DNA from 2 places in the Rhizobium sp. 22-785-1 genome. Region 1 is predicted to be linked to the other one. Evidence: riboswitches for the same ligand, from Rfam matches in the RefSeq annotation. Region 1 holds a riboswitch; the other holds the start of a gene.
What was found. Region 1 has a riboswitch for S-adenosylmethionine ahead of metA (homoserine O-acetyltransferase MetA). Riboswitches for the same ligand answer to the same signal wherever they lie in the genome.
Positions count from the first base shown of each region.

Region 2: it holds a riboswitch for S-adenosylmethionine, as region 1 does, so the genes downstream of both, ACQZ5M_RS06215 (O-succinylhomoserine sulfhydrylase) here and metA (homoserine O-acetyltransferase MetA) in region 1, are expected to answer to the same signal.

Region 1 is NZ_JBNWDI010000005.1:175,422-190,091, forward strand. It holds gene ACQZ5M_RS12395 (VOC family protein) at 1-105, opposite strand, end outside; gene ACQZ5M_RS12400 (ABC-F family ATP-binding cassette domain-containing protein) at 167-1,993, opposite strand; gene ACQZ5M_RS12405 (thiamine diphosphokinase) at 1,998-2,648, opposite strand; SAM riboswitch at 2,739-2,815, shown strand; gene metA (homoserine O-acetyltransferase MetA) at 2,878-3,804, shown strand; gene ACQZ5M_RS12415 (aldose epimerase family protein) at 3,903-4,928, shown strand; gene mtgA (monofunctional biosynthetic peptidoglycan transglycosylase) at 4,932-5,582, opposite strand; gene ACQZ5M_RS12425 (polyprenyl synthetase family protein) at 5,835-6,734, shown strand; gene ACQZ5M_RS12430 (OmpA family protein) at 6,934-7,596, opposite strand; gene ispG (flavodoxin-dependent (E)-4-hydroxy-3-methylbut-2-enyl-diphosphate synthase) at 7,664-8,914, opposite strand; gene ACQZ5M_RS12440 (MFS transporter) at 9,111-10,298, opposite strand; gene ACQZ5M_RS12445 (DeoR/GlpR family DNA-binding transcription regulator) at 10,295-11,119, opposite strand; gene pyc (pyruvate carboxylase) at 11,234-14,670, opposite strand, start outside.
Region 2 is NZ_JBNWDI010000002.1:304,069-318,738, forward strand. It holds gene ACQZ5M_RS06160 (extracellular solute-binding protein) at 1-274, shown strand, start outside; gene ACQZ5M_RS06165 (carbohydrate ABC transporter permease) at 343-1,233, shown strand; gene ACQZ5M_RS06170 (ABC transporter permease subunit) at 1,241-2,128, shown strand; gene ugpC (sn-glycerol-3-phosphate ABC transporter ATP-binding protein UgpC) at 2,156-3,286, shown strand; gene ACQZ5M_RS06180 (sugar phosphate isomerase/epimerase family protein) at 3,326-4,231, shown strand; gene ACQZ5M_RS06185 (NAD(P)H oxidoreductase) at 4,415-4,996, shown strand; gene ACQZ5M_RS06190 (cold-shock protein) at 5,406-5,615, shown strand; gene ACQZ5M_RS06195 (hypothetical protein) at 5,737-5,982, shown strand; gene ACQZ5M_RS06200 (hypothetical protein) at 6,121-6,396, shown strand; tRNA gene ACQZ5M_RS06205 (tRNA-Gly) at 6,461-6,534, opposite strand; gene ACQZ5M_RS06210 (2'-deoxycytidine 5'-triphosphate deaminase) at 6,602-7,699, opposite strand; SAM riboswitch at 7,774-7,852, shown strand; gene ACQZ5M_RS06215 (O-succinylhomoserine sulfhydrylase) at 7,895-9,079, shown strand; gene apaG (Co2+/Mg2+ efflux protein ApaG) at 9,366-9,758, shown strand; gene ACQZ5M_RS06225 (Hsp33 family molecular chaperone) at 9,786-10,772, opposite strand; gene argF (ornithine carbamoyltransferase) at 11,033-11,944, opposite strand; gene ACQZ5M_RS06235 (aspartate aminotransferase family protein) at 12,003-13,211, opposite strand; gene ACQZ5M_RS06240 (GcrA family cell cycle regulator) at 13,663-14,202, shown strand; gene ACQZ5M_RS06245 (hypothetical protein) at 14,330-14,670, shown strand, end outside.

The DNA of each region.
Region 1 (14,670 bases):
GCGCTCATCCGAATATTCCGGATTGAAACTGAAGCCGAGCGCGGTGAAGAAGGCTTTCGATGTCTCGATATTCTTGACCGGCATATTGACGAAGATCATGCGCATGGGCGGGCTCCTCCCTGTTGGAACAAAGCAGAGCCCATATTCACGCGCCTGTCAAAGAGGCCTAGCCTTCCATCTCTTCGCGCAGCATCTCAAGCTCCAGCCATTCTTCCTCCATGACCTCCAGCTTTTGGCGAAGCTTTGCCATTTCCTCCGCCAGCTTGTTGAAAGCGCCGGGGTCCTTGGCGAAAAGCTGCGGATCGGCCATTCGCTCTTCGCGCTTGGCGATTTCTTGCTGCAGCTTTTCCATTTCCTTCGGCAGATTTTCCAGCGCAAATTTCTGCTTGAAGGACAGCTTGCCCTTGCCCTTTGCAGGTTCAGTAGCGGGAGCGGCATTGGCCGAGACTTTCGCCTTCTCCTGCTTGTCCGAGCGCTTCTTGTCTTCTGCCGCACCCTTACGCTGCGCCATCATGTCGGAATAGCCGCCTGCATATTCGATCCAGCGGCCATCCGGCGCATCCGGATTGGCGGGCGCAATGGTCGAGGTCACGGTGCGATCAAGGAAATCACGGTCGTGGCTGACGAGAATGACGGTGCCCGAGAAGCTTGCGACGATTTCCTGAAGCAGGTCCAGCGTCTCGATATCGAGATCGTTCGTCGGCTCATCGAGGATGAGAAGGTTGGTCGGTCTTGCCAGGATACGCGCTAGAATAAGACGGGCGCGCTCGCCACCGGACAGATTGCGGATCGGCGTGCGGGCCTGTTCCGGCTGGAAGAGGAAGTCCTTCATATAGCCGGTCACATGCTTCTGCTCGCCGTTGACCAGCAGGCTTTCACCACGACCGTCGGTCAGGTAATGTGCCAGCGTGTCGTTCGGATTGAGGTCTTCGCGCTTCTGGTCGAGTGTCGCGATTTCCAGATTGGTGCCGAGCTTCACCGTGCCGCTATCGGGCGCGAGCGTACCTGTCAGCATCTTGAGCAGCGTGGTCTTGCCTGCACCATTCGGCCCGACGAGACCGATGCAATCGCCGCGATGCACCCGCAGCGAAAAGGGTGCGACGATGGTACGATCGCCATAGGCCTTGGTGATGGCCTCCGCCTCGATCACCAGCTTGCCGGATTCGCGCGCTTCCACGGCTGTGGCCTGTACCGAGCCCTGCGGCCCCTTGTGGCCGCGATAGGCGGCGCGCATGTCGCGCAACTCTCCGACGCGGCGCATGTTGCGCTTGCGCCGTGCCGTCACGCCATAGCGCATCCAGTGCTCTTCGCGCTCGATGGCCTTGCCGAGCTTGTGCTGCTCAAGCTCTTCCTCTTCCAGCACCTTGTCGCGCCATTCCTCGAAATGGCCGAAGCCACGGCTGAGCCTGCGGGACTGGCCGCGATCGAGCCAGACGGTGGCGGTCGACACCTTCTCAAGGAAGCGACGGTCGTGCGAAATCAGCACAAGCGCGCTTCGCGTCTGCTGCAATTCGCTTTCCAGCCATTCGATGGTCGGAAGATCCAGATGGTTGGTCGGCTCGTCCAGCATCAGAATATCCGGCTCGGGCGCCATCACTCGGGCAAGTGCGGCACGGCGCGCTTCCCCACCGGAAAGGCTCGAAGGATTTTCTTGGCCGGTCAGCCCTAGATGTTCGAGAATATAGCTGACGCGATACGGATCGTCGCCCGGCCCCAGACCCGACTCGGCATAGGCCTGCACCGTCTCGTAAGCGCCGAAATCCGGCGCCTGCTCCAGATAGCGGATCGTCGCGGACGGATGACGGAACACCTCGCCGGACTGCGCTTCCACCAGACCGGCGGCAATCTTCATCAGCGTCGATTTGCCCGAACCGTTACGGCCGACAAGGCAGATGCGGTCGCCCGGCTCCACCTGCAGATTGGCGCCGTCGAGCAGCGGGGTCACGCCGAAGGTCAGCTTGATGTCGTCGAGTTTCAGAATGGGGGGTGCCAAGGCATCAGGCTCCGGTCAGATCGTAAGGACGGGCAAGGACGATAGCCTTGCCGCTTTTAAGGCGAAGGCGAATGTCGCCCTCAGCCACGTTGGACATAGTGCGCGATGAGCCGAAGGCAAGCGCAAAATCACTGAGGGGATAGCGGGCGCTCTCGATATCGAGACCGGAAAGTGCGGTAAATCCCGCCACCGAGAACAGCGATCCGCGTGGCAGATCGAGGGCAAGTTCACCTTCAATCAGCGGAAACGCTTCTTCATTGCCGGAGGTCAGCATAACCTCGAAACCCCGCTCGGCCAGCGCCACGGCGTAAAGCAGATGAAACTGCGCATGGTCGGAGCGTTCCCCCGCCAGCGCGCCGACGAGCGTCAGCCGCTTCGCGCCGCGCGCCAAAGCCTCAGAAACGGCAATCTCGCCATCCGTTTCGCCTTTAGCAGCTGGAAAAGGCTGTTGCGGCACATCCGGCCATTCCTGCACTAGAAACGCATCGGCGGAATCGAAATCGCCCACCCACAATTCAGGTTGAAGCCCGAGCGGCCTGGCATGTTTCATGCCGCTGTCGGCAGCAATCACCCGCGATCCGGCAACCGCACGGCGCAGGCGCTCCGTCACGACGATATCGCCGCCCAGCAGAATGGTGAAATGATCCGATGTCATGCCCTGCCTTATCGCGAAACATCACCTCAAGGAAAGGCGCAAACGCCGCAAAAGGCGGCGATATTGATTTTTCAGCCAGACAGGATTATGACAGCCAGCAGTGGTGATTTGCCGACCGGCTTGCAGCCACTTTAAAGAAGTCGCTAAAGGGTCGAGGAAAAAGGCAATTTCCGAGGACCGGTCGCGATTTCGCTGCCGGTTTTTTTGTGTTTGGACGTGAGAGTTCGAGATGCCCATCAAGATTCCCGATACGCTGCCCGCCTTCGAAACCCTCGTCAATGAGGGTGTACGGGTGATGACCGAGACCATGGCGATCCGTCAGGATATTCGCCCGCTCCAGATCGGGCTTCTCAATCTCATGCCGAACAAGATCAAGACCGAAATCCAGATGGCCCGGCTTGTCGGTGCCTCGCCGCTGCAGGTGGAGCTCTCATTGGTGCGGATTGGCGGACACCGCGCCAAGAACACGCCAGAGGAACATCTGCTGTCCTTCTACGAGACATGGGAAGAGGTCCGTCACCGCAAGTTCGATGGCTTCATCATTACCGGCGCGCCCGTCGAGACGCTGGCCTATGAAGACGTGACCTACTGGGATGAGATGAAGAAAATCTTCGACTGGACGGAAACCAATGTCCATTCGACGCTGAATGTCTGCTGGGGCGCCATGGCGGCGATCTATCATTTCCATGGCGTGCCGAAGCATGAGTTGAAGCAGAAGGCCTTCGGCGTCTATCGCCACCGCAATCTCTGCCCTGCTTCCATCTATCTCAACGGCTTCTCCGACGATTTCCAGGTGCCGGTGTCGCGCTGGACGGAGGTGCGCCGCGCCGATATCGAAAAGCATCCCGATCTCGAAATCCTGATGGAATCCGAGGAAATGGGCGTGTGTCTCGTGCATGAGAAGCGCGGCAAGCGGCTCTACATGTTTAACCATGTGGAATATGACTCCACCTCGCTCGGGGACGAGTATTTCCGCGACGTCAATTCCGGCGTGCCGATCAAGCTGCCGCATGATTATTTCCCGCACAACGACCCATCACTGACGCCGCTCAACCGGTGGCGGAGCCATGCGCATCTGTTCTTCGGCAACTGGATCAACGAGATCTATCAGACGACCCCTTACGCATTGGAGGAGATCGGCAAGGCCTCGGCCTGACCGATCGCTTCTGCGAAAAACGCATTTTCCGACGTTGCGTCAGCCGCCAAAATGGCGCAACGTCCGGCACAAATTGCGAGCGATAGGGAGAATGTCGGATGAGTGACGCAAGCGTTCGGGAGAATTTCGGCCTGACAGCGACCGGCGAAAAGGTCGAACGGGTGACGATCAGCGCTGGCGGCCTGACGGCCAAGGTTATCACCTGGGGTGCGGTCATTCAGGATCTGCGGCTTGAGGGACATCAGCCGCCGCTGGTTCTTGGCTTCGACGGGTTTGACGACTATCCGAAATACTCCTCCTATTTCGGCGCGACACCGGGCCGAAACGCCAATCGTATCGGTGGCGGCAAGTTTTCCATCGACGGCAAAGACTACCAGCTGGAGCTGAACGAGAAGGGCGTGTCGCATTTGCATGGCGGAAGCGACGGCACGGGCAAGCGCAACTGGATGATCATGGAGCACGGACCAAGCCATGTCGTGCTGCAGATCATCGATCCCAACGGTCGCGCCGGCTACCCGGGCAATTGCACGATGACGGCAACCTACACGATCCGCGAGGGCGGCGTGCTGTCGGTTGTCTATGAGACGACGACCGACCTGCCGACGATCGCCAATGTCTGCCAGCATTCCTATTTCAATCTCGACGGCGCAGAGACCGCCCTCGGCCATCATATCGAAATCGCCGCCGATCATTATCTGCCAACCGATGAGCGCCAGATTCCAACCGGCGAAATCCGCTCCGTCTCCGGAACGGTCTTCGATCTGCGTGAGCCGACATTGATGAGCCGGAAGGACGACCATGGCGAACAGGTGCTCTACGACCACAATTTCTGCCTTTCGGCAGAGCGTGTGGCCAAGCGCATGGTCGCGCATGTCCACGCGCCAGCCTCCGGCATTTCGCTCGATGTTCACACAACCGAACCCGGCGTTCAGTTCTATTCTGGTTTCAAGCTGAACACTGCCGTTCCGGGACATGACGGACGCCATTACGGCCCCTTCGCGGGCTTCTGCCTGGAAACGCAGATCTGGCCGGATGCCATCAATCACGAAGGCTTCCCGAAAGCGATCCTGCGTCCCGGCGAAACGCTTCGCCAGGAAACGGATTACATCTTCACCAAAGACTAAAGCCTATCGGTCCAGCACGCAGCCGACATAAGCGCCGGAGCCTCTTGCCCGGCGCTCGATAAGCCCCGCGAGACGCTGCATCCCGCGACCGGGCTTGCTGGCATTGCGATCGATCGGGTTCGGCAAGGACACGGCAAGCAATGCTGCCTGCCGGGAGCTGAGTTTCGACGCTGGCACCTTGAAATGGTACTGCGCCGCGGCCTCGATGCCGTAGATACCGGGGCCCCATTCGGCGATGTTGAGATAGATTTCCATCATCCGCTGTTTCGACCAGATGAAGTCGGATACGAGCGCAAGCGGCAGTTCCAGTCCCTTGCGGATGAAGGACCGACCGTTCCAGAGAAATAGGTTCTTGGCCGTCTGCATCGGAATGGTGCTGGCGCCGCGTGTCGCCTCGCCTTCCAGTGCGTCATTGACGACTCCCTGCATCTGATTCCAGTCCACCCCGCCATGGAAACAGAACTGGCCGTCTTCCGACATCATCACCGACTGGATGAGCCGAGGCGAGATATCCTCCAGAGGCACCCATTGCCGGTCGTAGCCTTGGAAAGTCACCAGATCGGCAAGCATCAGCGTCGAGATGGGTCGGATGAAGGGAATGGCATAAACGGGGATCAGCAGATAGGGCAGGACTAACAGCGCCAGCAGAAACATGCCGACACGTTTGGCGAGGCTCTTGATATCCAATTTGGGCCTGCTCTCCTCGTCGGGAAGCGCCTCATACTCCCTTTCGCTTTCCGGCGTACTGCTCACATCCCGTCCCCACTCGTTCAGATCAAGCCTTTCATATTCCGCTCGCACCATCAAGGCTACTCACGAGGGCGAAGTTCCACACCCGTTCAACAAAACATTTGCCAGCCCTTTTACCCCATGCCAAACAGCCGCGAGATGGAAGGAAGCGGTGCCATGACATTCGAGACACGGCTGCGCGACAACGCGGCAAGCACGGAAAAACTGCTGGCAGAGATCCTGACGGGCAAGGTCGGTGATGACGAGATCGCACGGCCGGCCAACCTGCTGGATGCCATGCGCCATGGCGTGCTGAACGGCGGCAAGCGCCTTCGGCCTTTCCTCGTCATCGAGACAGCGCGGCTGCTCGACGGCAATGAGGCTGCAGCGCTGCGTGTGGGCGCCGCGCTTGAATGTCTCCATTGCTACTCGCTGGTGCATGACGATCTACCCGCCATGGACGATGACGATCTGCGTCGCGGCCAGCCGACGGTCCACAAGAAGTTCGATGAGGCCACAGCCATTCTGGCGGGCGACAGCCTCCTGACGCTCGCTTTCGATATTATCGCGAGCCCGCAAACGCCGCTGACCGGCGATCAGAAGACGGCACTGGTGTTGGCGCTTTCGCGCGCTGCCGGCATTGGCGGCATGGCAGGCGGTCAGGCGCTCGATCTGGCGGCAGAAAAGCAGGCGCCGGATGAAGCGGGCATCGTGACCTTGCAGACGATGAAAACAGGCGCGTTGCTGCGCTTTGCCTGCGAGGCAGGTGCAATCATTGCCGGAAACGACGCATCTCACCGCAAGACGCTGCGCAGCTTCGGCGAAAAGATCGGCCTCGCCTTCCAGCTTGCCGACGATCTTCTCGACCTCACCTCGGATGCCGCCACCATGGGCAAGGCCACCGGCAAGGATGCCGCTCGCGGCAAGGGCACGCTTGTGGCGTTACGCGGGGAAGACTGGGCGCGTGAAAAACTTCAGGAACAGGTGCGCGACGCGGCAACCCTGTTGGCCCCCTACGGAGAGAAGGCCGATATTCTGGTGCAAGCGGCCCGCTTCATAGCCGAGCGCAAAAGCTGAGAGCTAGAGCGCCATGCGTCTCACTGGACGCACCAAGGCGCTCTATCCTGTTTAATCTACGCATCATGCTTTTCCGAAAATCGATTCCGATTTTCGGGCCGATGTTGAAGCGCCTACCACGCCTGCACACCGTCTACACACACCAAAAAGGGCCGCCAAAGCAGCCCTCTTCGAAAACGATCATTGAGGTAAAAGGCTATCAGCCGTTTTGCGTCAACGGCGAGATCAGCACTTCTACGCGGCGGTTCTGGGCGCGGCCGTCGGGCGTTGCGTTGGATGCCACTGGCTGCGACGGGCCGAAGCCCATGGTGGATATGCGGCGCTGATCGACGCCCTGGCTTCCCAAATAATTGGCAACCGAGGCGGCACGACGCTGCGAGAGCAACTGGTTGTGGTTCAGGCTGCCGGTGGAGTCGGTAAAGCCGTTGACGTCGATATAGGTCTTGTTGAACTTGTTCAGAACGATCGCCACAGAGTTCAGCGTCGGGTAGAATGGCGGAATCACCTGGTCTTGATCGGTTGCGAAGGTGATGTTGGACGGCATGTTGAGAACGATGCTGTCGCCACGGCGCGTCACCGATACGCCTGTACCCTGCAGCTGCTGGCGCAGTTCCGCTTCCTGATTGTCCATATAGCCGCCGATCGCGCCACCGGCGAGCGCGCCGATACCGGCACCGATCAGGGCGTTGCGGCCCTTGTTGCCGCCGCCGATGGCTAGGCCGCCAACCGCACCGGCCAGCGCGCCAAGCCCGGCACCGCCCGCCATGTTGGAGACCTTCTGCTCACCCGTATAGGGGTCGGTCGTGGTGCAGGCGGACAGGTAGGTTGCGGCAAGCGCAAGAACAGCAAACTTCTTGATCATTGAAATCATTGCTCCGTGAGTTTTTGGAGGTAAGACACAGCAATTCTGGCATTTTCACGGTCGCTACTCACTCTGCCGCGTCCTTTTGGCCAAAACGTTTTTCGATATAGTCGATGACCAGCGCCTCGAAGTCCTGGGCGATATTCGGTCCGCGCAGTGTCAGCGCCTTTTCGCCATCGATGAAGACAGGTGCCGAAGGGCTCTCACCCGTGCCGGGTAACGAAATGCCGATATCGGCATGCTTGCTTTCGCCAGGGCCATTGACGATGCAGCCCATGACGGCGACGTTCAGCGCCTCGACGCCTGGATATTTCTCACGCCAGACCGGCATGTTCTTGCGAATGTCGTTCTGGATATTCTGTGCCAGTTCCTGGAAGACGGTAGACGTCGTGCGCCCGCATCCCGGACAGGCCGCGACCACGGGGATGAACTGACGAAAGCCCATGACCTGCAAAAGTTCCTGCGCCACCTGCACCTCGCGGGTGCGGTCGCCATTCGGTTCCGGTGTCAGCGACACACGGATCGTGTCACCAATACCCTGTTGCAACACATAGCCCATGGCAGCAGACGAGGCGACGATGCCTTTCGAACCCATGCCGGCTTCGGTGAGGCCGAGATGCAGCGCGTGGTCGGAGCGCTCCGAGAGCATGGAATAGACCGCGATCAGATCCTGAACCTGGCTGACCTTGGCAGACAGAATGATGCGGTTGCGTGGCAGGCCGATCTCTTCGGCGAGCTCGGCGGAAATCAGCGCCGATTGCACGATGGCTTCACGCGTGACCTGACGAGCCGATAGCGGAAAGCCCGCTTCCTTGTTCTTGTCCATCAGACTGGTCAGCAGTTCCTGGTCGAGCGACCCCCAGTTGACGCCGATGCGCACCGGCTTGTCATAGCGGATCGCCATCTCGATGATGTCACCGAACTGCTTGTCCTTCTTGTCCTTGAAGCCGACATTACCGGGATTGATGCGGTACTTTGCCAGAGCCTCGGCACAGGCGGGATGGTCGGCCAAGAGCTTGTGGCCGATATAATGAAAATCACCGACGAGCGGCACATCCATGCCGAGCCGCAGCAAACGGTCGCGGATTTTCGGAACGGCGGCAGCACTCTCATCCCGGTCCACGGTAATGCGGACGATCTCCGAGCCCGCGCGATGCAGTGCCGCGACCTGCTGGACCGTTGCATCGATATCGGCGGTATCCGTATTGGTCATGGACTGCACCACGACGGGTGCGCCACCGCCGACGATAACGCCGCCCACATCGACGGCAACGGAGGCGCGGCGTGGCTTCGGATCGTAATCGGAGTGTGCGTTCATGACGGTCTCTACAACTGCGGTGAGTGTGGTCTTTCAGGTGGATCAAGGCGAGCGCCTTGTCAACATCGAAGCAGTCAACTGGTAGTTTACTGCAATCGTGGCGAAATTCGAGCCTGTCTGCCAGCTTACCAAAACGAAAGCGCTTCCACGGGCAATGGAAGCGCTTTGATGAAGTGGAGCAGGCAAAGTCTAGTCTTCAGTGTCCACTTGCGCCATCCGCATGGCGTGCGAGCCTGGAGAGCAGCAGCACGACGACATGCAGAAGCGGAATGAACAGGAAGACGGTTGCAAGACCGGTATGTTCGGCAATGAAGCCGATGGCCGATGGTGCAACGAGAATACCGGAATAGCCCATGGTGGTGACCACAGACAGACCGATCCCCGGCGCCAGTCCCGGCATGTTGCCCGCGGCGGAGAAGGCAATCGGCACCATGTTGGAAATGCCGATACCCGCAATGGCAAAGCCGATAATGGCGATGAACGCGTTGCCAGCTGTACCCGCAATCAGAAGCCCGACGATCGACATGATCGAGCAGACCTGCAATGTGCGCACTGCTCCCAGACGCTCGCGCACCAGATCGCCGGCAAAGCGCATGACGGCCATGGTGAGGGAGAAGGCGGCGAAGGCAAAGCCCGAAACGGCAACCGACGCACCAAGCTCGTTGCGCAGGTAGAGCGCGCCCCAATCAAGCACCGCACCCTCCGGCACCATGGAAAACAGCGCCATGAGGCCGATGATCCAGGGAAGCGGTGTGAGCGGCAGGCGGCCTTTCGGGCGCTCTTCTTCCGGATGCGGACGATCCACCATCACGCGCGGCCAAGCGATCGCCAGCAGCGCTGCAGAAATGATGGTCAGGGCAATAGCGTGGCCGTAAATACCGATCTTGGTGATCAGCAAACCGCCAAGACCCGCGCCGATCAATCCGCCAAGGCTCCAAAAGGCGTGGCAGGAGGACATGATGGCGCGCCGCATGCCACGCTCCACAGCAACGGCATTGGCATTCATCGCCACATCCATGGCACCCGTCAGCCCGCCGAAGAGGAACACGGTGATCACGCCCGCCCAGACGGTGTTGGAGAGTGTGATGAGAAGCAGCGTCGGCACGAAGATCGCCGCACAGAACAGCGTGACCGAGCGCGAGCCGACACGGGCGATCTGTGAACCGGCCACCGGCATGCAGGAAAGCGAGCCAAGACCGAAGACGAGAATGACCAGACCAAGTTCGCTCTCGCTCAGGGAAAGACGCTTGGCGAACTCGGGGATCATCGGCGCCCACGACCCCATCATGAAACCATTCATGAGGAACAGCAGGGAAACGCCAAAGCGTGTGCGCGTCATATAGGGGGTGCGGGCCGTGGAGACGGACATCGGGGAGCCGGTCATGCGGGCTGGTCCTTCAGTGAATGCGGATGGGATGAGGCACGGGTATTGCGCCCGGCAAGATGAATATCGAGCTTGTGTCTGCGCAGATCGCGGACAAAGGCTTCGTCGGCGTCATCTTCCAGAACAAGGGTGAGATCGGGGTTGAGCGGCGCCACATGGAAGGCGGCTCCCGCGCCCAGCTTCTCGCTGGTAATCGCAGCCATAGTTCTGCGGCTCGCCTTGCAGGCCAGTCGCTTGAACGTGGCGTCCTGATAGATATCGGCTGAAAGGCCGTCGGCAGCGGTCATGCCGCAGACGCCGAGGATACAGAGATCCGGCCGCATATCATCCAGCTGCGCAATAGCCGTCATATCGATGGCGGCACCGACGGCAGGATCGATCCTGCCACCGACGACGATCAGTTCCAGGTCGGCACGGCCTGAAAGTTCTGCCGCGATAACCGGCGTATTGGTGATGACCGTGAGCCCAGCGCCCTCCGGCAGATGCCGGGCGATGGCAAGATTGGTGGAACCCGCATCAAGGAAGATCGTCGCTCCTTGCGCGATGCACGCGGCAGCCGCTTGGCCGAGAGCATCCTTGCGGTCCTGCATATCCGTCATACGATGGCTGAGTGGCACGGTCTTGCCACTGGCAATCAGTGCGCCGCCATAGACCCGTTCGCACAGGCCGCGCGCTGCCATATCGCGAAGATCGCGCCGGATCGTGTCTTCCGACACATCGAATGTCTGCGCCAGGTCCTGCGCTAGAACGCGCCCCTTGCTTTGCAGCTCGGCGAAGATGAGCGTCTGGCGCTCGCTGACAAAGTGATCGATCTTAGACATTCGGCATCAACATGTAGAATCGTGTATAAACATGCATACATGCGCGATGCCTCACCTACAAGCAGAAATGCCCGCACAATGGCGGGCATTCTTGTCACTCTTGATGTCGGTTCGTTACTCTGCGTAGACGACCAGCAAATCCTTGGCGTCGATCTGGTCGCTTGGGCGAACAAGCACTTCGGCGATCTTGCCATCCCGCTCGGCGTGAAGCGCGGTTTCCATCTTCATGGCCTCGATGGAGACCAGAACGTCACCGGCCTTTACCTCTTGACCGGCATTGGCGAAGACGCGGGAAATGACACCCGGCATCGGCGCGCCGACATGCGCGGCATTGCCTGGTTCTGCCTTCCGGCGAGCAGCGGCGCCCGTTGCGCCATGGGCGCGGTTCGGCACCTTGATGCGGCGCGGCTGGCCATTGATTTCGAAGAACACCGTGACCATGCCCTTGTCATCGACGCCCGACGACGCCTGGTTGACGATGACGAGCGTCTTGCCGCGTTCGATATCGGCAAACAGTTCCTCGCCATCTTCCATGCCGTAGAAGTAAGCATGTGTCGGCAGCACAGACACCGGACCGTAGGTCTCCGAAGCCAGCGCGAAATCGGTGAACACCTTCGGATACATCAGGTAAGAGGCGAACTCGAAATCATCGACCGGACGCTCAAGCTTGGTTTCGATTGCCTTGCGCTCGGCCTCCAGATCGGCATCTTCCAGCAGCGAGCCTGGACGGACCGTGTAAGGCTTATCGCCCTTCAACGCCTTTTTCTGCAACGCTTCTGGCCAGCCACCCGGCGATTGGCCGAGATCGCCCTTCAGCATGGAGACGACCGAATCGGGGAAGGAGACTTCCTTCTCCGGGTTTTCGACATCGGCCACCGTCAGATCCTGGCTGACCATCATCAGCGCCATGTCGCCGACGACCTTGGAGGATGGCGTGACCTTGACGATATCGCCGAACATCTTGTTGGCATCGGCATAGGCCTGCGCCACTTCGTGCCAACGGCTTTCGAGACCGAGCGAGCGCGCCTGCTCCTTGAGGTTGGTGAACTGGCCGCCGGGCATTTCGTGCAGATAGACTTCCGATGCCGGTCCCTTGAGATCGCTTTCGAAGGCGACATACTGGTTGCGCACGGCTTCCCAATAGAAGGAAATGCGGCGGATCCACTCGGCATCGAGACCGGTATCGCGCTCCGAACCGGCCAGCGCCTCGACGATGGAGCCGAGGCAAGGCTGCGACGTGGTGCCGGAGAAGGCGTCCATCGCCGCATCCACGGCATCCACACCTGCATCGACGGCGGCGAGCACTGTTGCGGCAGCAATGCCGGAGGTGTCATGCGTGTGGAAATGGATTGGCAGGCTGGTGGCTTCACGCAGCGCCCTGAACAGCACCTTGGCGGCGGCAGGCTTCAGAAGGCCCGCCATATCCTTGACGGCAATGATATGGGCACCGGCCTTTTCCAGCTCGACTGCGAGGTTGGTATAATATTTGAGGTCGTATTTCGGGCGCGCCGAATTCAACAGGTCGCCCGTATAGCAGATCGTCGCTTCGCAGAGCTTGTTCTCCTCGGCGATCGCATCCATCGACACGCGCATGTTTTCGACCCAGTTCAGGCAGTCGAAGACGCGGAACAGGTCCACGCCGCCCTTGGCCGCCTGACGGACAAAGTATTTGACGACATTATCTGGATAGTTCTTGTAGCCGACGCCATTCGCGCCACGCAAAAGCATCTGCAAGAGCAGGTTCGGCGCGCCCTCGCGGATCAGCGCCAGACGCTCCCACGGGTCTTCAGTGAGAAAGCGCATGGAAACGTCGAAGGTCGCGCCACCCCAGCATTCCAGCGAGAGAAGCTGCGGCAAAGCCTTGGCATAAACACTTGCCACGCGAGAAATGTCATGAGTGCGCACGCGCGTTGCCAGGAGCGACTGGTGGCCGTCGCGCATGGTGGTGTCGGTGACGAGAACGCGCTTTTCGTTGCGCATCCACTCGGCAAAGCCCTTTGGCCCAAGTGTGTCCAAAAGCTGCTTGGTGCCATCCGGCGTTGGCGCGTCGATGTAGGGCACGACAGGCTTGACGGCCTTGTCGGAGGGCATTGCGCGGCCCTTGGTCTCCGGGTGGCCGTTGACTGTCACATCGGCCAGATAGGTGAGAAGCTTGGTGGCGCGGTCCTGACGCTTCACCTGGGCAAAAAGCTCTGGCGTCGAGTCGATGAAGCGCGTCGTGTAGGTGTTGTTCCGGAAGCTCTCGTGACCGATGATAGCCTCAAGGAAGGTGAGGTTTGTCGCCACGCCGCGAATACGGAATTCGCGCAGCGCACGATCCATACGGCTGATCGCTTCATCCGGCTGCGGCGCCCAGGCGGTCACCTTGACGAGAAGCGGATCGTAATAGCGGGTGATCACGGCGCCGGTATAGGAGGTGCCACCATCCAGACGAATGCCGAAGCCCGAAGCGGAACGATAGGCCGTTATACGCCCGTAGTCCGGAATAAAATTGTGCTCGGGATCTTCGGTGGTGATACGGCACTGCAGCGCGTGGCCGTTAAGACGGATATCCTTCTGCTCGGGAACGCCCGATTCCGGCGTGCCGATGGCTGCACCTTCGAGAATGTGGATCTGCGCCTTGACGATATCTATGCCGGTGACGACTTCGGTCACCGTGTGCTCCACCTGGATGCGCGGATTGACCTCGATGAAGTAGAATTTGCCGGTATCGGCATCCATCAAATATTCGACCGTGCCTGCGCCGATATAATTCGTCGCCGATGCGATCTTCAGCGAGTAACTGGCAAGTTCCTGACGCTGCGCTTCTGTCAGATAGGGCGCAGGCGCGCGCTCGACCACCTTCTGGTTACGGCGTTGGATGGAGCAGTCGCGCTCGAAGAGGTGAACGACATTGCCATGCGTGTCGCCAAGGATCTGGCTCTCCACATGGCGGGCACGCTCCACCAGCTTTTCGAGATAGACTTCATCCTTGCCGAAGGCCGCCTTGGCTTCGCGCTTGGCTTCGGTGACTTCGCGCGCCAGATCTTCCTTTTTGCGAATGGCGCGCATGCCGCGACCGCCACCGCCCCAGGAGGCTTTGAGCATCACTGGATATCCTATTTCCTCGGCCATGCGCTCAACCTGGGCGAGATCATCCGGAAGGGGTTCAGTTGCCGGAACCACCGGAACGCCAACCGAGATCGCCAGATTGCGAGCCGCTACCTTATTACCGAGCTGGCGCATGGTTGAAGGTCGTGGGCCGATGAAGGTAATGCCCGCCGCATCGCAAGCATCGACGAATTCGGGGCTTTCCGACAGAAGGCCGTAGCCTGGATGGATAGCGTCTGCGCCAGACAGCTTGGCGACGCGTATGACTTCCTCGATCGACAGGTAGCTCTCGATCGGTCCCATATCCTTGGCAAGGTGCGGACCGCGACCGACCTGATAGCTTTCATCCGCCTTGAAGCGATGAAGCGACAGCTTGTCCTCTTCCGCCCAGATGGCGACCGTTTTTATACCGAGCTCGTTGGCGGCACGAAATACGCGGATTGCGATCTCCGAACGATTGG
Region 2 (14,670 bases), on a different contig from region 1:
CGAAAGCATGAAGAAGAACGGCTTCTACGACAAGGCACCCTACAAGGGCCGTGAAGTCGCCATCGAAAGCCTGACGCTGACCGAGCCGACCGATACGACTCGCGGTATCCGCCTCGGCAACTTCACGCAGATCCGCAAGGAACTCTCCACCGCACTCGAGGCAATCTACATGCAGAACGGCGACGTTCAGCAGGAACTCGACAAGGCGGTCGAGCGCTCGAATGTGGGCCTGCGCCGCTTTGAAAAGACCTTTGCCGGCGTTTCCATCAACTAAGCGCTGATACAAAGTGCCACCCGTGAGCGCGGGTGGCACACTACTTTTGACTGTCTATTGGAATATCCATGGAAAAGCGCTCCGTCTTCAAGAGCACCTGGCTACCTCTGCTTTTTGCCATACCGCAGCTCGCCCTTATTGCCCTTTTCTTCTACTGGCCTGCCGTGGCGGTGGTGAACTGGGCCTTCACACTGGAGCCGCCTTTCGGCGGAGTGGCCGAGTTTGTCGGCCTTGCCAATTTCCAGGAGACTTTCGCCGATCCGCTCTACTGGAACTCGGTGACCGTCAGCCTGATCTTCGCCATTGTTGGCCCGTTCTTCGCCATCCTGATCGGCCTCACACTTGCGCTTGCTGTCGACAGGCAATTGCCGGGCTCCGGCTTCTTCCGCGTTCTCTACATCCTGCCCTTTGCCATTGCCGGTCCTGCGGCGGGTATGGCTTTCCGCTTCATTCTCTCGCCGGAGCGGGGGCTGGCCGCATCGCTGAACGCGATCTATCCGGATATCTGGAACCCGGCCAAATTCGGCAGCCATGCGCTGGCGCTTGTCATCATCATCTTCATCTGGAAATGGGCGGGCTATACCTTCATCTTCCTGCTGGCCGGGCTGCAATCGGTGCCGAGAAGCCTGACCGAGGCAGCCGCCATGGATGGCTCCGGGCCGATCCGTCGGGCCATCGATATTCAGGTGCCGTTGCTTGCGCCCACCCTGTTCTTCCTGACCGTGACCATGATGACCGAGGGCTTCGTCGGCTCCGACACATTCGGCATCGTGCATCACACGACCGGCGGCGGGCCGAACCATGCGACGGAAGTCATGGTGTTTCGCATCGTTCAGGAAGCCTTCCAGGGGCTCAATTATTCCGGCGCCTCGGCACAGAGCATCATTCTGATTGGCCTGATCATGGTCTTCACCTTCATCCAGTTCCGCTTCATCGAGCGGCGCGTACATTACAAGTGAGGCGGCGATGATCCAGCGCACACCCTACGCAGACGCCTTTACCTACGGCCTGATGATCATCGGCTTCCTGCTCTTGATCGGCCCCTTCATCGTCATCATCGCCGGGGCCAGCCAGTCGCTGCAGCAGATCAACAGCGTGCCCTTTAGCTTCATCCCAAGCGGCAGGCTGTTTGAAAACATGCAGACTGCATGGTACCGCGCCAATCTCGGCAACGCCATGCTGAACAGCTTCATCATGGCCTCGCTAGTCACCGTCGGCAAAGTGGCGCTATCGGCCTGCACGGCCTTCGCCATCGTCTTCTTCCGCTCGCCGTTGCGCCACCTGTTTTTCTGGACGGTGTTCATCACGCTGATGCTGCCGCTGGAAGTGCGCGTGGTACCGACCTATGCGGTGGCGGCAGACATGTTTCACCCCCTCCGGCTGTTGATCAATGCGATCTCCGGTATCGATGTCAACATCGAGTGGAACCTGTTGAATTCCTATGCGGGCCTGACCCTGCCGCTGATCGCCACAGCCACCGGCACCTTTCTCTATCGCCAGTTCTTCATGACCCTGCCGGACGAGTTGGCCGAGGCGGCGCGCATGGATGGCTCCGGCCCGATGCGTTTCTTCGTCGACATGATCCTGCCGCTGTCACGCACCAACATGCTGGCGCTGACGACGATCATGTTCGTCTATGGCTGGAACCAGTATCTCTGGCCGCTCCTGATGGTGACCGACCCGTCCTATAAGACGGTAATGATGTCGCTCTCCAGCCTCCTTCCTTCCGAAAACGGCACGCCTGACTGGAACGTCACGCTTGCCGGTTCCCTCATCATCATGTTGCCGCCTCTTCTCGTCGTCGGGCTTTTGCAGCGCTGGTTCGTGCGCGGCCTCGTCTCCACCGAGAAATGACAGCTTACAGAACAGGAGTTCCAGACCATGGCGCAAATCGACATTCTTCAGGTGCATAAATCCTACGGCAAGACCAAGACGCTGCACGGTGTCGACCTGATCTTTCCGTCGGGAGAATTCGTCGTCATCCTCGGCCCGTCCGGCTGCGGCAAATCCACGTTATTGCGCATGATTGCCGGGCTGGAAGATATCACCGCCGGCGAAATTGCCATTGCCGGCAAGGTGGTGAACCGGCTGGAGCCGCGTGAACGCGGTTGCGCCATGGTGTTCCAGAACTATGCGCTCTATCCGCATATGACGGTTGCCGACAATATCGGCTATGCGCTGAAGGTGGCGGGCGTTGCCAAGACCGAGCGTCGCCGCAGGATCGAGGAAACGGCGAAGATCGTCGGCCTTTCCGATTACCTGGAGCGCAAGCCTGCGGCGCTGTCCGGTGGCCAGCGTCAGCGCGTTGCCATGGCGCGCGCCATCATTCGTGAGCCGGATGTGTTCCTGTTCGACGAGCCCTTGTCCAACCTCGACGCCAAATTGCGCGTCACCATGCGCGCAGAAATCCGCAGGCTGCATCAACGGCTGTCCGCAACATCGGTCTTCGTCACCCATGATCAGGTCGAGGCCATGACGCTGGCGGATCGACTGGTGATCATGAACAAGGGCAATGTCGAACAGGTTGGGCAGCCGCTCGACATCTACAACCGGCCAGCCAGCACCTTCGTCGCCTCCTTCATCGGTTCGCCCGCCATGAACCTTTTCAATGCCAAGGTGGATCGCGCAGGCGGCTTGGTGAGCTTCGGCAACTGGGCGACCCCGCTGCCGATGAGGATCGCGGGCGCCGTGTCTGGCGATGACATCATCGTCGGTATCCGGCCGGAACAATGCGTTGTCTCGCGCAGTGGTGAAGGCATTTCGGCGGTGGTCGATTTCGTCGAGGAACTCGGCTCCGGCCGCATTGTCTATGCCGATATCCGCGGCCAGATCTTCGCCGCCGCCATCGGTGAAGACCTCACCGTCCGTCCCGGCGAGCGGGTTATGCTGCAGTTTCCCGAAGCGCAGCTCCACTTTTTCGATCCCAACACCGAACGCCGGATCGATCCGGATTTCGCACCCGCCAACGCGACCGACTTCACCAACAAGGATGTTTTCGCCCATAGTGCCTGAACGTCTTGCGCTTTCCCTGTCTGTATCAAGGACCCTGACATGACTTCCATCATTTCTGCTGTCGGCTTTTGCAACGCCACCGGGCGCGGCGATATTTCCACCCTGGATTCGTCCCTGAAAATCATTGCCGATACCGGCGCCAGCGCCTGCGAAATCGGCATCTATGGCGAGGAGATCATCTCCGGCGGTCGCATCATCGAAGACCGTGCGCAGCGCGTGCGCGATATCGTCAAGCAGTATGACTTCAAGAAACTGTCTCTGCACGGCCAGATCGTCTCGAACTTCATGGACCGCGAGCATCTGCATTTGCAGAAAAAGGTCGTGCGCGCCATGCTGGAACTCTGCGACCGGCTGAGTGCCGGCGTCCTTGTGCACCACAGCGGCAATGCGATCCTTTCCGATGGCATGAGTGGCAGCGATCTCGACCAGATGGAGCGTGAGGCTCTTTTCGAAATGGCCGAGATTGCCAAGACCTATGGCGTGCGCATCGTTTTGGAAAACATCTTCACCACAGAAGACGGCCAGTACCGCCAGACGCCATCGCAAGTGGCTGAAACGGTGAAGGCCGTCGGCCATGACAATCTCGCCGCCCTGATCGATTTCAGCCACGCCTATATCGAATCCACCTTCAAGGGTCTCGATTTCCGCGAGGAGCTGCGCGCCATGGCGCCCGTCACCGGCCATCTGCATGTGCATGACAGCTTCGGCCTACCCTACACGATGAAGAAGTTCTACCACCCGGCAGAAGCCACAGCGCTCGGCATCGGCGACCTTCACCTGCCGATCGGCTGGGGCGATATCGACTGGGAGGACATTTTCTCCGAGCTCACCTTCCTGCCCGACACCACCCTCATCATGGAAATCAGCGCAGAACGCTTTGCCGACCAGCAGCCCGCTTGCCTGGAGCGGGCCTTGAAGCTGGCCGATGCGGTGAACAAGCGGTAACGGCCAATCAACAGAGCGAGGGGCCGCCTGCGCTGGCCCCCTGCTCCAACGATCTCTGCTGAGGCACGATGTCGTGACAGGATTGAAGTGCCGGTCCTCCCTTCATACCTAGACCGCCTGGACGGTGCTATAACCGGCACGGTCCTTGAACGCTGCCGCGTCGCCTGCGGTCGTCTGGTCACTATGAAGGACATCTCCGTTATGAAGATTTTGGTCGTCATCGCCCATCCGCGTCAGAACTCACTGACACATCAAGCGGCGCGCGCTTTTGCCGAGGCAACGCAGGCGAACGGCCACGAGGTCGAGTTCGCCGATCTGGTGGCGGAGAACTTCGACCCGGTGCTCAAAGCCGAGGACGAGCCGGATTGGAGCGGGCGAGATATAGACTTCGCTGAAGATGTTCGGAGAGAGATGGAGCGCGTGGAACGCAACGATAGCACTGTGCTCTTCTTTCCGGTGTGGTGGTGGTCCATGCCGGCGATCCTAAAAGGATGGATCGACCGCGTGTGGGCTCAGAACTGGGCCTTTGGCGATAAGACCTATCCGCATAGGAAGGTGCTGATGGTCGGCATCGCCGGTGCAACGGAGAACGACTACCGCAAGCGCGGCTATGACGTTTCCTTTCAGACACAGTTGAAAGTCGGAATCCTCGATTACTGCAGTGTGAAAGAAGGCAAGGTCGAGATTCTATATGGTTCGCTCGAAGACGACGCGCTCGCGGCCGAGCTTATTACGAAGTCGAAAGAGCTAGGCGGTGCGTTCTAGCTCCCTACAAACGCCAGGCTTTCATCTACGGGCAGGATGTTCGCGATAAAAAGCTGGTGAAGCATTTGTAGTAGCTGAACGCGGCACCATCCTGCGCTGTGCTTGAATCAGACAGTGCGCTTCCCACTGATATAGCCGGAATCGAGGCTGTCTTTGCGGCGCTTAAGTATGTAACGCAATCCACGCCGAGCACAACCAAAAGATGAACATCGGTAAAGTTAAAAACTTTTCGTTGACTCCCGGAGTGAACCCGTCTATAGATACGTCATCGATCTTTTGCTTGCCGAGCTTTGTCTACCGCGCGATTGGCACCGCGCTCTAAGCGAACTTCTCTTTCAAAAATAGTCGGTTTTTACCCGCGTTGCATTCGTTGCGCGGTCGTTCACTCTATGCTTTGAAAGGGTTCATTATGACCACTGGCACAGTTAAATGGTTTAATTCCACTAAGGGCTTCGGCTTCATTCAGCCTGACAATGGCGGCGCAGACGCGTTCGTTCACATCTCGGCTGTCGAACGTGCAGGAATGCGCGAACTCGTCGAAGGCCAGAAGATTGGCTTCGAACTCGAGCGCGACAACAAGTCGGGCAAGATGTCTGCGACCAATCTGCAGTCCGCATAAGTGAGATCGGCTCCTCTTTGACCACGGATGTACTGGCACTGCCGGGAGCAATTTCATTCGAGGCCAGGCGTTTCGCCTGGCCTTTTTTTATTTCGGCGTTTGGCCGGAAAGGTAAATACCCATGACAGAAACACACAGCAAATCTCGCCAGCAGGCAGAGCTTGCCTTCGGCAAGCTTCAAACCCCATTCTTTGCAAAAAATCACGCCGCGGATGAACTGCAAGCTGCCGTCGATGCGCGTGACGCAAAAACAGCCAGGCTGAAGGCAGCTCGCCTTGCAAAAGAACTGGCAGATCGCAAGTCAGTGGCGGATGCTCCGGCAACCAAACGCAGCAAGAAGACGCCGTCGGCCTGCTCCACATCTTAAATCGTGGTGTGATCCTCAGGTCTCGCTCACTGAGCGTTGAGGCCTTGTTTTATTGCATACAGTTTTCGCAGCATCTCCTTATGGTTTTGCGCAACCCTTCGGTGAGAGCCAAGAAACCCAGCAAAACAGGTGGGACGCATGTCAACAACAGCCAACGAACTCAATGCGACCAACACAGCATGGCAAATCGCGATGCAGGAAATCCTCCGGGTGGTCATCCGCGACCTTTACCAGGCCAAGGGTGAAGCGTATTTCAAAGAGCACATCGAACGCATCGAAGCCGCAGCAGTCGACAGTATCCAGACAGATCTGAGATTTCGCGGAACGGACGAATGGACGGAAGTCCTCGTCAAGGAAAAAGCCAGCAACTTCGTCACATCCTTGCTGACATCGTTTACGTATGACCGCGCCTGAAGGTACGACTCTTCGGCGTTTTCAAGCGATGTGGTGTAGGGCGACAAACCCTTTGGAAGGTAGCTGGAGCGGGTGAAGGGAATCGAACCCTCGTATTCAGCTTGGGAAGCTGCTGCTCTACCATTGAGCTACACCCGCATATCTCAAAATTTCCGACAGAACGAAGCGGCTGTCAAGCCAAACGCACGTCTTTGCCCTCGACCGATCACTCGGCGCGGAAATGCTTGGAGAGCTTCAGGCCTTGGGCTTGGTAGTTGGAGCCAAGACCGGTGCCGTAGAGGCCATCGGGTTTGGTCAGCATATGCTCGTACACAAGACGTCCGACGATCTGGCCGTGTTCCAGGATGAACGGTACCTCGTGGCTTCTGACCTCAAGGACGGCGCGGCTGCCGGTGCCGCCGGCGTTGGCGTGGCCGAAACCGGGGTCGAAGAAGCCGGCATAATGCACGCGAAATTCGCCGACCAAGGGATCGAAGGGTGTCATTTCGGCAGCGTAGAGCGGAGGCACATGCACGGCTTCACGCGAGACGAGTATGTAGAATTCATCCGGATCGAGGATCAGTTCGGCGCGGCCACGTGAGTAGAGAGGCTCCCAGAAATCCAGCACGTCATGGGCTGCCTTCTTGTCCACATCGACGACTGCGGTGTGGTGCTTGCCGCGATATCCGATCAAATTGTTTTCGCCAAACCCTTGCAGATCGATGGACAGTGCGATGCCGCCGCCTGAGACGTTCGGCGTGTCGCTGGCGACCAGAATTTCGTTGTCGTGAAGGGTCTGCAACTCACTCTCGTTCAGCAGCGAGTGGCCGATCCGGAAGCGGATCTGCGACAGGCGCGAGCCTTGGCGCACGACGATGGGGAAGGTGCGCGGGCTGACTTCGAGATAAAGCGGACCTTGGTAGCCTGCCGGGATCTTGTCGAATTCCTGCGCCTGGTCAGTGATGACGCGGGTGAAGATATCAAGGCGGCCGGTGGAGCTTTTCGGGTTTGCCGAAGCGGACATATCGGCGGGCAGCGCCAGCGTTTCCATAAGCGGCACGATATAGACGCAGCCGGTTTCCAGCACTGCACCTTCGCTCAGATCAATCTCATGCAGACGCAGTCGATCAAGCTTTTCGATGACCTTGGTGCCTGGGCCGGGCATGAAGCTTGCACGTACGCGGTACGCCTTGGCCCCGAGACGCAGGTCGAGGCTTGCCGGCTGGATCTGATCCGCATCCAGCGCCCGCTCGCTCTTCAGGTGGCCGGAAGAAAACAGCGCCCGTATCGCGCCATCGGCCAGAATACCTGTGGTTCTCGTCATCGTCATTGCCCCTGTTCCGCGCCGACAAAATCAAAAGCAAGCCATTGACGCAAGTTGTTAACGGCAGTAAGGCAATCTTATCCCGTGGTGATTTGGCCGGTCGGCTTGCAGCCACGTTAAACAAGTGGCTAAAAAGACCGGGTGCTTGCAACCGGTCTGCTTTTGCGACCGGTTTTTTTGTTTGAAGGTGATCAAATGAGCAAGAAATGGCGCCCGGCAACGCAACTCGTACATGGCGGTACGCTGCGCTCCCCCTACGGTGAAACGTCCGAAGCCCTCTACCTGACCCAGGGCTTTGTCTACGAAAACTCGGAAGCCGCCGAAGCGCGCTTCAAGGGCGAGACAGATGGATTCATCTACGCGCGCTATGCAAGCCCGACCAACGACATGTTCGAAAAGCGCATGTGCCTGCTGGAAGGTGCCGAAGATGCCCGCGCCACGGCATCCGGCATGGCCGCTGTCAGCGCTGCCATTCTCTGCCAGCTGAAGGCCGGCGATCACATCGTTGCGGCCCGCGCGCTTTTCGGTTCCTGCCGCTGGGTGGTAGAAACGCTTGCGCCGAAATACGGCATCGAATGCACGCTGGTCGATGGCCGCGATCTTGCCAACTGGGAAAAGGCGATCAAGCCCAACACCAAGCTGTTCTTCCTCGAAAGCCCAACCAACCCGACGCTGGAAGTGGTGGATATTGCTGGCGTTGCCAAGCTTGCCAACCAGATCGGCGCAAAGGTCGTTGTCGACAACGTGTTTGCGACGCCGCTCTTCCAGAAGCCTCTGGAGCTAGGCGCGCATATCGTCGTTTATTCCGCCACCAAGCATATCGATGGTCAGGGACGCTGCCTCGGCGGCGTGGTGCTGTCGGACAAGAAGTGGATCGAGGAAGAGCTTCAGGATTACTTCCGCCACACTGGCCCAGCACTTTCTCCCTTCAACGCCTGGACGCTGCTGAAGGGTATCGAAACGATGCCACTGCGCGTCAAGCAGCAGACAGAAAATGCCGGCAAGATTGCCGACTTCCTGGCCGACCAGACCAAGGTTGCCAAGGTCATCTATCCGGGCCGGGCCGACCATCCGCAGGCTGATATCATCGCACGGCAGATGTCGGGCGGCTCGACGCTCGTCTGCTTTGAGTTGAAGGGTGGCAAGGAAGCGGCTTTCAAGCTGCAGAATGCTCTGGAAGTCGTCAAGATTTCCAACAATCTCGGCGATGCCAAGAGCCTGATCACCCATCCGGCGACCACGACGCACAAGAACCTGACGGATGAGGCGCGTGCGGAACTCGGCATTTCCGGTGGCACGCTGCGTCTGTCTTGTGGAATCGAGGACACCGACGATCTGCTGGAAGACTTTGCAGCGGCGTTGGCCAAGGTTTCTGCGTGATATAGAGTGCCCGGTGATCGATCACCGGGCTTTATTCTTCATTTTTCCAAGCTTCTGCTCGTCACGCGAGGGCGGCACTAAGGCTTGTATTATTTTAGAGAAACCATGGTTTCTCTACTCTCTTTTTATGATTTTGTGCGTATTGAATGGAGAAACACTCCTGATACGCAACGCTTTTGCCTCGTAACGCATTGAAACTACGTAGTCCCAGTCAACGGACATTCCCGTCCTTCATTCGGTGTAGTAGACTAAAATGCTAGAGCCAGAGACAGCCAAGGTCGCGAACATGTATCGTGCATCGACAAGAGAGATAGAGGTCACCGTCGATCCATATTATCTCGAAGAACAATCGGACCCGGACGATAGCCGCTACGTCTGGGGATACACGGTCGTGATCACGAACAATTCCGACCAGGCTGTGACGCTGGTCAATCGTTATTGGCACATCACCGATCAGACTGGAGTGGTGGACGAAGTTACCGGACCCGGTGTTGTCGGTGAACAGCCATACCTGAGGCCAGGCGATAGCTACGAGTACTCTTCCGGCTGCCCGCTGGACACACCGTCGGGCATGATGTTCGGCCATTATGAAATGGAGACAGACACAGGTGAGGTTTTCACCGTGGATATCCCGGCCTTCTCCCTGGATAGCCCAGGGCTCGCACGGGTATTGAACTGAGCGGGGCTTTCACCCCGCTCTTGAATTTCAAGCCTGCAGCTCTTCGACAGGATAACGATAGGTCGTTGAGCAGAACTCGCAGCTCACCGAAACGACGCCATCTTCCTGGCTGTCTTCGATTTCTTCTGCCGAAAATCCAGACAGCACGCTCTTGATCTTCTCGCGTGAGCAACTGCATTTGTCGATGATCGACTGCGGCTCGTAGATGCGCACGCCCTGCTCGTGGAAGAGCCGGAACAGCAGCCGCTCCACCTGCACCTGTGGATCGGTCAACTCGTCGGTGTCTACCGTGTCGATGAGCGCTACCGCTTCGGTCCATGCGTCGTCGTCGGCTTCCGCGAACGTGCTCTCATCACCGTCGCCACCATGAAGATCGCGGGTGCGCAAACGCTCCGGCGCCTGTGGCAGGAACTGCGCGATGATGCCACCGGCACGCCAGCCACGACGTGGCTTACCCTCGCTGTCGCGGTCGAAAAACTCGGCAACGCCCAAGCGCACCCGCGTCGGCAACTGTTCAGACTGACGGAAGTAAACGCTTGCGATTTCCTCCAGCGATGAACCGTCCAGAGGCACGATGCCCTGATAGGGCTGCATGCCCACGCCCTGATCGATGGTGAAGGCGAGAATGCCGGTGCCAAGAAGCTGCTCGGGCGATGTTTGTCCAGCCGCCGTCGCTTCTGCCAAACGATCTTCATCGAAGCGGGCATAGGCGCGCATGTTTTCCGGCGCGGTAAAATCTGCGACCAGAAGATCGACGGGACCATCGCCCTTGGTCTGCACCGTGAGCTTGCCGGAGAATTTCAGCGACGTGCCGATCAGCGCCGTCAGCACCAAGGCTTCCGCCAGAAGCCGGGCGACAACGGGCGGATAATCATGGCGCTGCAAGATCGCGTTCAAGAGCGGACCGACCTGCACTGCGCGTCCGCGAACGTCTAGCCCTTCCACCTGGAAGGGGACGACCTTATCGTCGCCAGCAAAGTTCATATCATCCAGTTCTACGGTCACGGCCGCCATGGTCCTGCTCCTTCTTACCTGCCGTCCGAAATGCGGATGCGATCGCCACGTTTTCGGTCGCGATCAGCAGGTCTTTTGTGCGGTTCTCGCAAAGATAAAGCGGGGAATGGCAAAACGAAACCATCCCCTGCCCAAATGTCGCGATAAACGATTGATGAAACGCCGCCGTGAACCGGCAGCACTGGTTGGCGTAGAGATGGGGCGTCGCGCTGGAAATTCAAGTTTCCGGCGGCGCCCCTCGCTTTTACCCTAACTCCAGATCAGATGACGCCCATGCACCAGGCAATCACGGCCTTCTGCGCGTGTAGACGGTTTTCCGCCTCATCGAAGACCACCGATTGCGGGCCGTCGATCACCGCATCGGTCACTTCCTCGCCGCGGTGTGCGGGCAGGCAATGCATGAAGAGCGCCTCGCTATTGGCCTTCTTCATCAGGGCTTCATTGACCTGATACGGCTGGAAGATGTTATGGCCGCGCGCCTTGTGCTCCTGGTTCATGGAGACCCAGGTATCGGTGACGATGCAGTCGGAACCGGCGACGGCGCGCTCGGCATCGTGGCACAACATAATCTCGCCGCCATTGTTGCGCGCCCAGTTTAGATACTTGTCCAAGGGTTCAGAGCCCATGGGCACAGCCATGTTCATCTTATAGCCGAAGCGGGCAGAGCCCTCGACCAGCGAATGCAGTACATTGTTGCCGTCGCCCGTCCAGGCAAGGGTCTTGCCCATCACAGGGCCGCGATGCTCTTCGAAGGTCATGATGTCGGCCATGATCTGGCAGGGATGCGTCTCGTCGGTCAGGCCGTTGATGACAGGAACCGTGGCATGTTCGGCAAGCTCCAGCAGACGGTTATGATCGGTCGTGCGGATCATGATAGCGTCCACATAGCGCGACAGAACCTTTGCCGTGTCGCCGATGGTTTCGGCGCGGCCAAGCTGCATTTCAGTGCCGGAGAGAAATAGCGTTTCGCCACCCAGCTGGCGCATGCCGACATCGAAGGACACGCGGGTCCGCGTCGACGGCTTTTCGAAAATCATCGCCAGCATCTTACCGGCGAGCGGCTTGTCCGCCGTTCCGTTCTTGGTCGCGATCTTGCGGCTCTTTGCGTCTTCGAGAATGAGCCGCAGGTCTTGCGAGCCGACGGCCGAAAGGTCGAGAAAATGCTTTGCCATTTAATTTAGTCCCATCAATGCGGGCCACCCTTTACGCCGGCCCTCGATGCGCCTTGTGTCAGGCGCTCTTTGCCAGTTTGGTGGTAAGTGCTTCAGCGGCCTTCTCGATGCGCGCAAGCCCGTCACGCGCTTCTTCAGCGGTGACGACCAGCGGCGGCAACAGGCGGATGACGTTATCGCCCGCCGGCACACCAAGAAGATGTTCTGCGCGCATTGCCTGAAGCAGATCGCCGGAAGGAATCCGCGCCTTGATACCAAGCAGAAGACCTTCGCCACGGATTTCCTCGATGACATCCGGATAGCGATCCTTCAACGAAGCCAATCCTTGGCGGAAGACGAGCGCCACGTCGCGCACGTGCTGGATAAAGCCTTCAGCCAGAACGATATCAAGCACGGCATTGCCAGCGGCCATGGCCAGCGGGTTGCCGCCATAGGTCGTCCCGTGCGAGCCGGCGGTCATGCCGGATGCGGCGTCTGCCGTTGCCAGGCAAGCGCCGAAAGGGAAGCCGCCGCCGATGCCCTTGGCAACCGCCATGATGTCGGGCGTGACGCCGGACCATTCATGCGCAAAAAACTTGCCGGTACGGCCAACGCCAGTCTGCACTTCGTCGAAGATCAACAAGAGGCCGTGCTCTTCGCAAAGCGCCCGCAGCGTACGCAGGAACTCAGGCGCGACGACGCGGATACCGCCCTCACCCTGGATCGGCTCGATCAAAAGGGCTGCCGTTTCAGGCACGATAGCAGCTTTGAGCGCGTCGAGATCACCGAACGGCACCTGATCGAAACCCTCGACCTTGGGGCCGAAACCCTCCAGATATTTGGCCTGGCCGCCAGCCGCGATGGTGGCAAGCGTGCGGCCATGAAACGCGCCTTCAAAGGTGATGATGCGGAATTTTTCCGGGTGGCCGTGGGTGTATTGATAACGGCGTGCGGTCTTGATGGCGCATTCCAGCGCTTCGGCGCCTGAGTTGGTGAAGAACACCTTGTCGGCAAAAGTCGCATCGGTCAGCCGCTTGGCCAGCACTTCCTGACCTGCAACCTCATAAAGGTTGGACAGGTGCCAGACCTTCTCTACCTGCGCCTTCAGAGATTCAACCATATGGGGATGGCTGTGGCCGACGGAGGTCACGGCGACGCCCGCACCGAAATCGAGATATCGCTCGCCGGTTTCCGTGATCAGCCAAACGCCCTCGCCTCGTTCGAAGCGTAAGGGGGCTCTGGAAAACGTATCGAACAACGGCCCGGATTTGGGGGCAGTTTCGGCCATGGCGACATCACTCCTTACGTCAAGTCGGGACAGACGACTGTCAATAGGGCTAGCGGGTTATCCCTGCCCTGAAAATCAAAAATGCCGCCTCGCGGCGGCTTGCATGCTGTCTTCATTGCGAGGTCACTATTGTCACTTCCCCACCTAATGTCAACAAATCTCGGCACTTTCGGGCATTTACAAGCCTTGGTAGGCAAGCTTCCAGCAACCACCAACTGTTGCCTTTCTGACTCACACGGGAAGCAAGTTGGGGAAAACCGGAAAATCGATTCCAGATGATTCCTGCGACTCTTGTCACGGAGTCAACCGACGATTAGGTTAACCGTCAATTACTAGACTGCAATGCGGCGGAACTAGTCACCTACAATCTGGCAAATGGCCTGCGCGTGGTTCACTCCACGGCATCGTAGGTGGATTCTGCCCGAAACAACGCGACGAGCGGAGAAGCGGCATGAACTGGACGGACGAACGAGTAGAAAAACTCAAGAGATTATGGTCCGAAGGGCTTAGCGCAAGCCAGATCGCAGCACAACTGGGCGGTGTGAGCCGCAATGCCGTCATCGGCAAGGTTCACCGCCTGAACCTGCCAGGTCGCGCCAAGGCTGGCGGCACGGTCGCCACGTCGCGCCCTGCGCCTAAGCGTCCTGCAGCAGCGCCGCGCCCAGCAAGCTACACGGCTGCTCCGGCCCGTGTCGCAACGAGCCGTCCTGCACCTGCACGCACCACTGGCGCTCTCGCGTTCAAGGAAGACATGGAGATCGACGCGGTCGAGCCCATGGAATATGTCCGCTCTTCCAACAATGTCGTCATCCCGATCTCGCGTCGCCTGACACTGACGGAGCTGACCGAACGTACCTGCAAGTGGCCCGTCGGTGACCCGCTCAAGGACGACTTCCACTTCTGTGGCTGCGAAGCAGCTGAAGCGTCGCCTTATTGCAAGTTCCACGCGAAAATGGCTTACCAGCCGGTGAGCGAACGCCGTAAGGCGTAAGGCTCAGTTTCAAGACCATTTCGAAAAGCGGGCTTCGGCCCGCTTTTTTTGTGCGTTCCTTCAAGCGTTTCCTCGATCCAATTGGTCCAGACTTGCCTGCAGCAGCGATCATGCGCAGACTACCACCATGAACGCGATCGACACGCTCTACGACTATATCTCGGTCCTATGGACGAAGGTGGTCAAAACGCCCTTCCCTCCGATCCCGCGCCGCGCACGCGGCGACGGGACGGTATATGTCGAATGGCGACGGGGTCGCTACTGGCTGATCTGCGAAGAGCGTGGCGAGGAGTATTGGCGGCGCGAGGCGAACGACATGGACGATGCCGCGTTCCAACTGATGTCGATCGTCTCGAGCGCGTTGGTGCGCGATCGAGAGCTTGAGTTTCGGCAAAAGCAAGCCGGTCGCTCTGGCGATCCTGAGCGCTACTCGCGCTGGAACTGGATGTATCAGGAAATCGAGCTGAT